3 regions of the Shimwellia blattae DSM 4481 genome follow, and region 1 is predicted to be linked to each of the others. Evidence: predicted binding sites of a transcription regulator. Region 1 holds the regulator's gene; each other region holds the start of a gene.

Region 1 (3,246 bases):
TTTTACGATCGCACCGGCTACCTGAACCCGTGCCTGGAATCCTCGCGCCACTTTATTGATAAAGTGATCGGCGAGATCCAGCAGATGCACAAAGAGGCCGGGCTGGCGCTGACGACCTGGCATTTCGGTGGCGACGAGGCGAAAAATATCTACCTCGGCCCGGGGTATACGGATAAGAACAAACCGGAAGCGGGTAAAGGCCAGCTGGATCTCAGCAAACAGGACAAGCCCTGGGCGAAGTCTCAGGTGTGCCAGACCATGCTGAAAGAGGGCAAAGTGGCCGATCTGGAGCACCTGCCGAGCTGGTTCGCCGTGGAGGTGAGCAAGATTGTTAATAAGCACGGTATCGAGAAGATGCAGGCCTGGCAGGACGGCCTCAAAGATGCCAAAGATGCCAGCGCCTTCGCCACGAAACGCGTTGGGGTGAACTTCTGGGATACCCTGTACTGGGGCGGGGCGGATTCGGTCAATGACTGGGCGAACAAAGGCTATGAGGTGACCATCTCTAACCCGGATTATGTCTATCTCGACTTCCCTTATGAAGTGGATCCGCAAGAGCCGGGATATTACTGGGGAACACGCTTTACCGATGAGCGCAAGCTGTTCAGCTTTGCCCCCAATAACCTGCCGCAAAATGCGGAGACCTCCGTCGATCGCGACGGTATGACCTTCGCGGCGAAGTCAGACAAACCCTGGCCGGGCGCTCACGGGATCTCCGCCCAGCTCTGGAGCGAGGTGGTGCGCACAGACGATGAGCTGGAATATCGCCTGTTCCCGCGCCTGATTGCCATGGCGGAGCGTGCCTGGCACCAGGCCGGGTGGGAGCAACCTTTCCAGGCCGGTAAAGAGTATCAGGGGGGCGTCACGCACCATGTGGATACCAAAGCGCTGCACCAGGACTGGGAGCGTTTTGCAAACCTGCTGGGGCAGCGTGAGCTGGCGAAGGTGGATAAAACCACGCTTGCATACCGCCTGCCGGTGCCAGGGGCGCAGGTGGCAGCCGGGGTGCTGGCGGCGAATGTCAGCCTGCCGGGGCTTGGTATTGAATACTCGGTAGATGGCGGAAAGCAGTGGCAGCGCTATCAGGATAATGCCCGCCCGCAGGTCAGCGGTGAGGTGATGGTGCGTACTGTCAGCCCGGACGGTAAACGTACCAGCCGGGCGACAACGGTACGCTGAGTCGCAACGAAAAACGGTGGCCTGGCCACCGTTTTTTTGTCGGTAAAAAACCGGGTATCACCCGGTTATGTTTACTGAGCGTGATTATTTAGAGTCGTCGTGAGCGTGTTCATCCTCACGGCAGTCTCCCTCAGCGCAGTGGCCATACAGATACAGACTGTGGTTGGTCAGGCGAATTCCATGACGCGCCGCAATTTCACGCTGGCGGGATTCAATGGAGTCATCACTGAATTCGATCACTTTGCCGCAATCCAGACAGATCAGATGGTCATGGTGATGCTGCTGGGTCAGCTCAAAAACCGATTTGCCACCTTCGAAGTTATGACGGGTAACAATGCCCGCGTCATCAAACTGGTTCAGCACGCGGTATACGGTGGCTAAGCCAATCTCTTCGCCCATATCGATCAGTCGTTTGTACAGCTCTTCCGCACTGACGTGATGATTAGCAGGCTCCTGTAACACTTCGAGGATTTTCAGCCGGGGAAGTGTGACTTTAAGGCCAGCCTTCTTTAACGCGTTATTATTGTCAGTCATGCGGGAGTTATCCTGTTGCTTAACGATTTAGCCCCCGGAGGGAGTTAAAAGCGGGTACGACAAAAGATGCATGGGTTTCATTATAGAACCGATGGTTATAAATGAAAACCGCGAAACATCACACAAATACAGCCTTCAGAAAACGAATGTCAGTATTGCTTCACAAGAAAAAAACATTCATTAAAGCGACCGTCATTGTACCGCGTTCTGATATAAAGTTAAAAACTTGTAGCAATTCTTGTTATCGGGCAAAACAATCAGGCGGCACTGGCGGGTGGGTGCCAGCGCCGCGCTACCACTCAGGCGTTGATAATATCGCTCAGGTGCATCTCTTCAGAAACCTGCTTAACCCAGGCTTCAACGCGCTGCTGGGTCAGCTCTGGCTGGCGGTCTTCATCGATAGCCAGGCCCACGAAGTGGTTATCATCCACCAGACCTTTAGAGGCTTCAAAGTGGTAGCCTTCTGTTGACCAGTGGCCGACGATAGTCGCCCCGCGTGGCTCGATAATATCGCGCAGGGTGCCCAGCGCATCGCAGAAATATTCTGCGTAATCTTCCTGGTCGCCACAACCAAACAGCGCTACCAGTTTGCCGGTAAAATCAACATCTTCCAGGGTAGGGAAGAAATCATCCCAGTCACACTGCGCTTCACCGTAGTACCAGGTCGGGATACCGAGCAGCAGAATATCGAACGCTTCCAGATCTTCTTTGCTGCTTTTAGCAATGTCATGCACCTCAGCCACATCTTTACCGAGCTGCTTCTGAATCATTTTTGCGATATTTTCGGTGTTGCCAGTGTCGCTGCCGAAGAAAATGCCTGCGATCGCCATGAGTAAGATAACCTCTTGAATCTTAAAATAGGGTGGCTGCTTGATGCCATGGATTGGTCAATGATAGCAGAACAGCTCCTGCAGCGGAAACTGCTATCACCGCCTTGTGCACAGACTGCAACATGGGGCGGATAACGGGGAACGACGGGTTCTCTGTTACCGGGAGGGCGTCTTGCGTAACGTGTCGCTGAGTAAGTCCATCAGCATGGTTTCGATCAGTTCGCTGCGGCTGATACTGCGTGCCTCTGCCAGCTGGTTCAGTGCATCCACGGCGTCACTATTGAGTTTTAACTCCACACGCTTAAGCCCGCGGCTTTTATCGCGTTTGAGCTGGTTCCGTTTATTTATGCGTAACTGTTCGTCACGGGATAACGGATTGGTTTTCGGTCGACCCGGGCGACGTTCGTCTGCGAACAGATCGAGTGTCGTCCGGTCCGTTTGTTCTTTTGCCATGATAAAGAATATTGCCAGGGGAAACAGGCGACGGAGCATTAAGCCCGGGCGTATTAATCAGCGCGCCATCATACAACAGGGAGCAGGGCGCGCCAACGCGTAAGGCTAATCTGAAAATCAGTCGGCGAGTTTTTAGGCGGATTCCTGCCCGGCGGCGAGAAACTGGCGGATCACCCGCAGCACCGCGTCGGGTTTTTCAGCATGAACCCAGTGGCCTGTACCGGCTATCACGTGGGCCTGAGCCTGGGGG
Region 2 (3,246 bases), 2.0 Mb from region 1:
GCGAATGGCGGCAATCTCTTCCGGCTGGTTCGCCAGAATCAGCGACTCAAATCCCCCCCAGGAGTAAGCCATACTGAACAGGCTAAAGTTATCCAGAAAATCAGCCAGTTGCTGGTCGGTTAGGCGCTGCTTCAGCACAAACGAGAACAGCCCGCTGCTGCCGGTAAAATCCCGCTTCCAGTATTCATGCCCCGGGCAGGAGGGGAGCGCCGGGTGGTTCACCCGCGCCACGGCGGGCTGGGCGGCCAGCCACTGCGCAACCTCAATACTGCTTTGCTGGTGCTGGCGCAGCCGGACACCGAGAGTGCGTAAACCGCGGCTGGTCACATAGGCGGTATCCGCATCCACCATCTGGCCCATCAGGTAGGCGTTCTCCCGCAGCTGATCCCAGCAGCGGGCGTTGGACACGGCCGTGCCTATCATGGCGTCTGAGTGGCCGACCAGGTACTTGGTGCCCGCCTGAATGGAGATATCAATACCGGCGTCGAGCGCTTTAAACAGCACCCCGGCAGACCAGGTGTTGTCCATGATGATCACCGCCTCCGGGGCGGTGGCGCGAATGGCGGCCACAATGGCCGGAATATCGTGAATCTCCATGGTGATCGAACCGGGGGACTCCAGAAAGACCACCCGGGTATTGGGCTGTATTTTTTCCGCAATACCGGCGCCGATCAGTGGGTCAAACCAGCTGGTGGTCACCCCGAGTTTTGCCAGAATTTTGCTGCAGAAGTCCTGGCTGGGTTCGTAGGCGGTGTTGGTCATCAGCACGTGATCGCCCTGTTCTACAAAGGCGAGGATCGTATTGGCAACTGCCGCCGCCCCGCAGGGGAACAGGGCGCACCCGGCACCGCCTTCCAGCTCGCACATGGCTTCCTGGAGTGAGAAGTGGGTCAGCGTGCCGCGCCGCCCGTAAAACAGCTCGCCGCTGGCCCGGCCTGCGGTGGCTTTTCGCTTGTCGGCAACGCTGTTAAATACCAGTGAAGAGGCGCGCTGAACCACGCTGTTAACGGCGCCCTGGGTGAAGCGCTTACGGCGCCCGGCATTAACCAGAACCGTGTCGGGGTGTGATGCGCGATAGTGTGAATTGTCGTCTGACGCCATGGTTGCAGCTCCGTTTATCCGTCTGGATGTCTAAATGTCGATATACGTTACCACTTCCCGGCGCCGTTGTGCAGACGCTTTTTTATTGCGCAGTTAAACGCTGAAAAATCAGCAACGGCATTTTTTTACTGCGTAAGCGCAAGGAAAACCGGCAGAAAAAATTGCACTCTGTAAATAGTAATGAGAACGACTATCAATTCGATGCGGTTTTGTTATCATGTGCGGCAGTTTTCCTTATGTTCGTCCTGGAGCGTTAGCGTGGAAGAAAATTTGATGCAGGCGGATCTCTCTGTCCTGGGGATGTATCACCATGCCGATTTAGTGGTAAAAGCGGTGATGATTGGCTTAATACTGGCATCGGTGGTGACCTGGGCGATCTTCTTTAGTAAAGGCGCTGAGTTTATTAAACAGAAACGTCGTCTTAAGCAGGAACAGCAACTGCTCAGTGAGGCGCGTTCCTTTACCCAGGCGCGCGAAATCGTGCAGCAGTTTGCAGAGAACAGCTTCAGCCGCCAGCTGGTTAATGAAGTGCACAACGAGCTGGAGCTCTCTTCCGGCAGCGAAGATAACGAAGGCATTAAAGATCGCAGCGCTTTTCGCCTGGAGCGCAAAGTGGCCGGGGTGGCCCGCTACCTGGGGCGCAGTAATGGCTACCTGGCGACCATCGGGGCGATTGCGCCATTTGTCGGGCTGTTCGGGACCGTATGGGGCATTATGAACAGCTTTATCAGCATTGCTCACAGCCAGACCACGAACCTGTCTGTGGTGGCCCCCGGTATCGCCGAAGCCCTGCTGGCAACGGCTATCGGCCTTGTGGCCGCGATCCCGGCGGTCATTATCTACAATATCTTCTCCCGCACGATCAATGGCTATAAAGCCGATCTGGGCGATGTGGCCGCACAGGTCCTGCTGCTGCAAAGCCGCGATCTGGATTTAAGCGCCAGTTCTGTGCCCTCTGTCAGTGCCCACAGTGCCCAGAAATTACGTATAGGATAATGCCCCGTGGCCATGCATCTGAATGAAAACGCCGGTGAAGATAATGAAATGCACGACATCAACGTTACGCCGTTTATCGACGTTATCCTGGTGTTGCTGATTATCTTTATGGTGGCGGCACCGCTGGCAACGGTGGATGTGAAGGTGAATTTGCCCGCCTCGTCCAGTGAGCCGCAGCCGCGCCCGGAAAAACCCGTGTACCTGTCCGTGAAGGCAGATAAAGCGATGTTTATCGGCAATGAGCCGGTTACCGACGCCACAATGGTCGACACGCTCAACAGCATTACCGCCGGTAAGAAAGACACCACCGTGTTCTTCCGGGCGGATAAAACCGTCGATTACGAAACCCTGATGAACGTGATGGACAGGCTGCGCCAGGCTGGCTACCTGAAGATTGGTCTGGTGGGTGAAGAGGCCGCCACGGCCCACCGCCCGGGCTGAGCCCGCACTACTTGTTACCAGAGCCCCCGCCAGCGCGGGGGCTTTTTTGTATCAGCAAAGGCTTTTGACCACCCGGCACGGGTTGCCGCAGGCCACGGAGCCTGGCGGAACGGAGCGGGTCACCACGCTTCCGGCACCGATCGTGCTACCGGCACCAATGGTGACACCGGGCAGTAAAATACAGCCGCCGCCTATCCAGACATCATCTTCAATGGTGACCGGCCGCGCGCTGCCGATATGCTGGCGGCGCGTGGTGATATCCAGCGGGTGCTGTGCGGTATAGACCTGAACATCCGGGCCGATAAACACATTATTCCCCACCCGGAACGGGGCGCAGTCCAGCAGCACGAAATTGAAGTTAATAAACACGTTATTGCCCAGCACCGTGTTGCAGCCGTAGTCGACCCGCAGCCCCTTTTCTATGTGAACGTTGTCGCCCACGGTGCCAAATATTTTGCGGATCAGCGCATCTTTTTCCCCTTTCTGGCGGGCGGCTAACTGGTTAAACGCATCGGTGCGATCCCGGGTGGTATAGCGGATCTCAACCAGCTCATGATCATTAATGTCGTAGGGCTCCCCGGCGACCATTTTGTCAAATGCACGCATTTCTGGTTCTCAGTGGCGAAAGAATAGGGGGATTAATCCAGATTTCCGGCGCCGGGGCTATGAGGTTGCGCACGGCCGGGCGGATAGTGAATGGATAAAGCA
Region 3 (3,246 bases), 1.0 Mb from region 1:
CTCGCGGATGCCGCGCTGCAGGCAATAAAACAGCTGATCTTCACCAATTTTTGAGGTGGTCGCCTCATGCTCCAGCCGGGCAGAATTATTGCGACACTCCACATACGGGAAGGTGTGAGCCCCACAGTCCGGCCCTATCAGCATGGAATCACACTGGGTAAAGTTGCGGGCGTTGGTGGCCGTGGGCATGATTTTCACCAGTCCCCGGTAGCTGTTCTGGCTGTGACCGGCAGAGATCCCTTTTGAGATAATGGTCGAGCGGGTGTTTTTACCGATATGGATCATTTTGGTGCCGGTATCGGCCTGCTGGTTACCGCTGGTCAGCGCAACTGAGTAAAACTCCCCGATGGCGTTATCCCCGCGCAGAATGCAGCTGGGGTACTTCCAGGTAATGGCGGAGCCGGTTTCCGACTGGGTCCAGGACATTTTGCTGTTTTCACCGGCACACAGGGCGCGCTTGGTCACGAAGTTAAGGATCCCCCCGCGATCGCTGTCCCCCGGGAACCAGTTCTGCACCGTGGAGTATTTCACCTCTGCATCGCGCAGAATAATCACCTCAACCACCGCCGCGTGCAGCTGATAGCTGTCCCGCACCGGGGCCGAGCAGCCTTCAATATAGCTGACGTAGCTGCCCTCATCCGCCACCAGGATAGTGCGCTCAAACTGGCCGGTCTTTTCTGCGTTGATCCGAAAATAGGTCGACAGCTCCATCGGGCAGCGCACCCCTTTGGGGATATAAATAAACGTGCCGTCAGAGGCCACGGCGGCATTCAGCGCGGCAAAAAAGTTGTCGTTCGCAGGCACCACCGTGCCCAGATACTGGCGGACCAGATCCGGGTACTCCTGGATGGCCTCACCAAATGAACAGAAAATAATGCCCTGCTCCGCCAGGCGGTGGCGGTAAGTGGTCGCCACGGAAACCGAGTCAAAAATGGCGTCTACCGCCACCTCTTTGCCTTCCCGGACCGGCACCCCCAGTTGGGTGAAGGCGTCCTCAACTTCTTGGGTCAGGTACGGGTTGTCCGCCACCTGTTGTACTGCCCCCGGGGCGGAGTCGCAATTGTCGTCGCAGTGGCCGCAGGAAGGGGCGGAATAGTAGCTGAAGTTCTGATAGTCCAGCGCGTCGTAGTGGGCCTTCAGCCAGTGGGGCTCTTCCATCTCCAGCCAGGCGCGCCAGGCGCTGAGGCGAAACGCCAGCATCCACTCAGGCTCATTACGCCGGGCTGAGATAGCCCGGATCACATCCTCATTGAGCCCCCGGGCCAGCTGGTCTGTCTCCAGGCGGGTGAAAAAGCCCTCTTTGTAATTGCGCTGCTCCCCGCTCCAGACCTGCACATCGTCACGTACTTCACTGTTTTTTGTCATAACCGCCACCCGCTAGACCCCGAAACTCTCACCACACCCGCAGGCGTTCTGAGCGTTCGGGTTATGAAATTTAAAGACCTGATTCAGCCCGTCGCGAACGTAATCCACTTCAGTGCCGTCAATCAGCGGCATCGCTTTTAGCGGCACCCACAGGCGGGCGCCCTGCTGTTCAAACAGCAAATCGCCCGGCTCCGGTGCGCTAACCTGCTCCAGCACATAGCCAAATCCGGCACAGCCGCTCTGCTTCACCCGCAGGCGGATCCCCAAAAGCCCCGGCTGCTTCGCCACAAGCTCGCAGATATGCGCCGCCGCGGCCGGTGTCATGGTCAATCCCCGCCAGCGATAGTCTGCGGGTTCAAAAATGTCCGCTTGTGTTGTCATCACCACACCCTCCGTTATCAACCCCGGTTATGACCTTATGTTAATGATAATGATTATCAGTACAACCCCGGCAGAGACAGGGGATTCTGACTCCATAGCTGATTTATTAAGCATAGACCCTGGCGGTCGGGTTGTTTTTTGAGCAGCAAAAAGCGCAGCGCATTGAAAATAAAAAATAAAAATCGCGCTCAGCTATTCTGATGGGCATGTTACAAAGATGTATCGGAAATACCTATTTATACGATGGGCTACAGTATCGAAAAAATGACCAGGTTTGCGGTGTGGACGATGCGTATCGTAATTTTTCCAAATAACGGGCTGCATATTGTGATTTTGTTGAAAGATAAAATGGCTAAATAATAAGATAAAATACTATATACTTTTCACCAGTTCATGTTTTCCCCCGAAGGGTAACGCTGTCAGAAGCGAGTAACCATGCACTGACAGCGGCAACAGTGATGCTCCTTTTATGCGCTCGCCGTACACGCATTAATCTGGCACTCGCCTTCCCGGATGGGGTCAGAAAGGATATTCGCAAACCATGAAAATTCACTATCTTGTCACGAGTCTGGAGACCGGCGGCGCAGAGTTTGCTATTCCGCAAATTGTCAAAACGCTACAGGATCTGGGCCATCAGGTCAGAATTATTGCCTGTGAACCCCGGGATATGGGTGCCGCCGTGCGCCTGCAGGAGGCGGGGCTCTCCTGGACCCTGCTGGCCAGTAAACGCCGCGCCTTACCGGTGATTTTAGGGGCCTATCTGGCGCGGGTGGTCACCGACCGCCCGGACCTTATCTGGACCTCGCTCAGCTGGGGAACCCGTATCGGCCAGTGGGCCGGTCGCCTTACCGGGATCCCGGTGGTCAGCTTCAAACACAGCGCCAGTGTGCGCCGCTACACATACCGGATGCGCGCCATGTCGCGCCTGTGGGTGGGTGATTCTCAGACCGTGGTACGTTTCCTGCGCGATGAGATGCACATCCCGCCGGAGCAGGTCATGGTGTGGCCCTTTTTTCAGTCCAGCCCCCGGGTACCACAGGCTGAAGCCTGGGACGGGAAATCCGTCTTACAGCTGGGGAGCGTGGGCCGCCTGCACGAAGTGAAAAACTACGCGGGCCTGATTGATGCCCTGGCATGGTTTCTCAACCGCCACCCGCAATATGCAGATCGCCTGCGGCTGTCTATCCTCGGCGACGGGCCGGAGCGCCAGGCGCTACAGGATAAAATTGACCAGCACGGTCTGGGCGATATTGTCCGGCTGCCGGGCTTCTCCGCCGATGTGACCCACTACCTGACCGGCCTGCACGCCTATCTGCAAACCTCACGCTACGAGGGGATGTGCCTCGCGGTTCATGAAGCGATGAATGCCGCCCTGCCGGTGATTGCCACGCCGGTAGGAGAGCTGCGCGACGCAGTGAAAGAGGGCCAGACCGGCTATGTTCTCAACGGCGAGCTCAACCAGGCCCTTGAAGAGACGCTGCTGCGCATTTTCAACAACCC

What was found. The regulator Fur, encoded in region 1, represses iron uptake genes when iron is present. The targets are predictions, from matches to a motif close to ATAATAATGAGAACNACTATCAA.
Region 2: the regulator Fur is predicted to act here: its motif matches at 1,276-1,298, upstream of exbB (tol-pal system-associated acyl-CoA thioesterase).
Region 3: the regulator Fur is predicted to act here: its motif matches at 1,784-1,806, upstream of sufA (Fe-S cluster assembly scaffold SufA).

The regions. Positions count from the first base shown of each region.
Region 1 covers NC_017910.1:2,768,003-2,771,248, reverse strand. Annotated here, with positions in the region: gene EBL_RS13015 (beta-N-acetylhexosaminidase) at 1-1,179, shown strand, start outside; gene fur (ferric iron uptake transcriptional regulator) at 1,264-1,713, opposite strand; gene fldA (flavodoxin FldA) at 2,013-2,543, opposite strand; gene ybfE (LexA regulated protein) at 2,700-2,996, opposite strand; gene ybfF (esterase) at 3,129-3,246, opposite strand, start outside.
Region 2 covers NC_017910.1:635,108-638,353, forward strand. Annotated here, with positions in the region: gene metC (cystathionine beta-lyase) at 1-1,101, opposite strand, end outside; gene exbB (tol-pal system-associated acyl-CoA thioesterase) at 1,360-2,097, shown strand; gene exbD (TonB system transport protein ExbD) at 2,104-2,538, shown strand; gene EBL_RS02960 (sugar O-acetyltransferase) at 2,590-3,144, opposite strand.
Region 3 covers NC_017910.1:1,743,373-1,746,618, reverse strand. Annotated here, with positions in the region: gene sufB (Fe-S cluster assembly protein SufB) at 1-1,365, opposite strand, end outside; gene sufA (Fe-S cluster assembly scaffold SufA) at 1,378-1,746, opposite strand; gene EBL_RS08070 (glycosyltransferase family 4 protein) at 2,288-3,246, shown strand, end outside.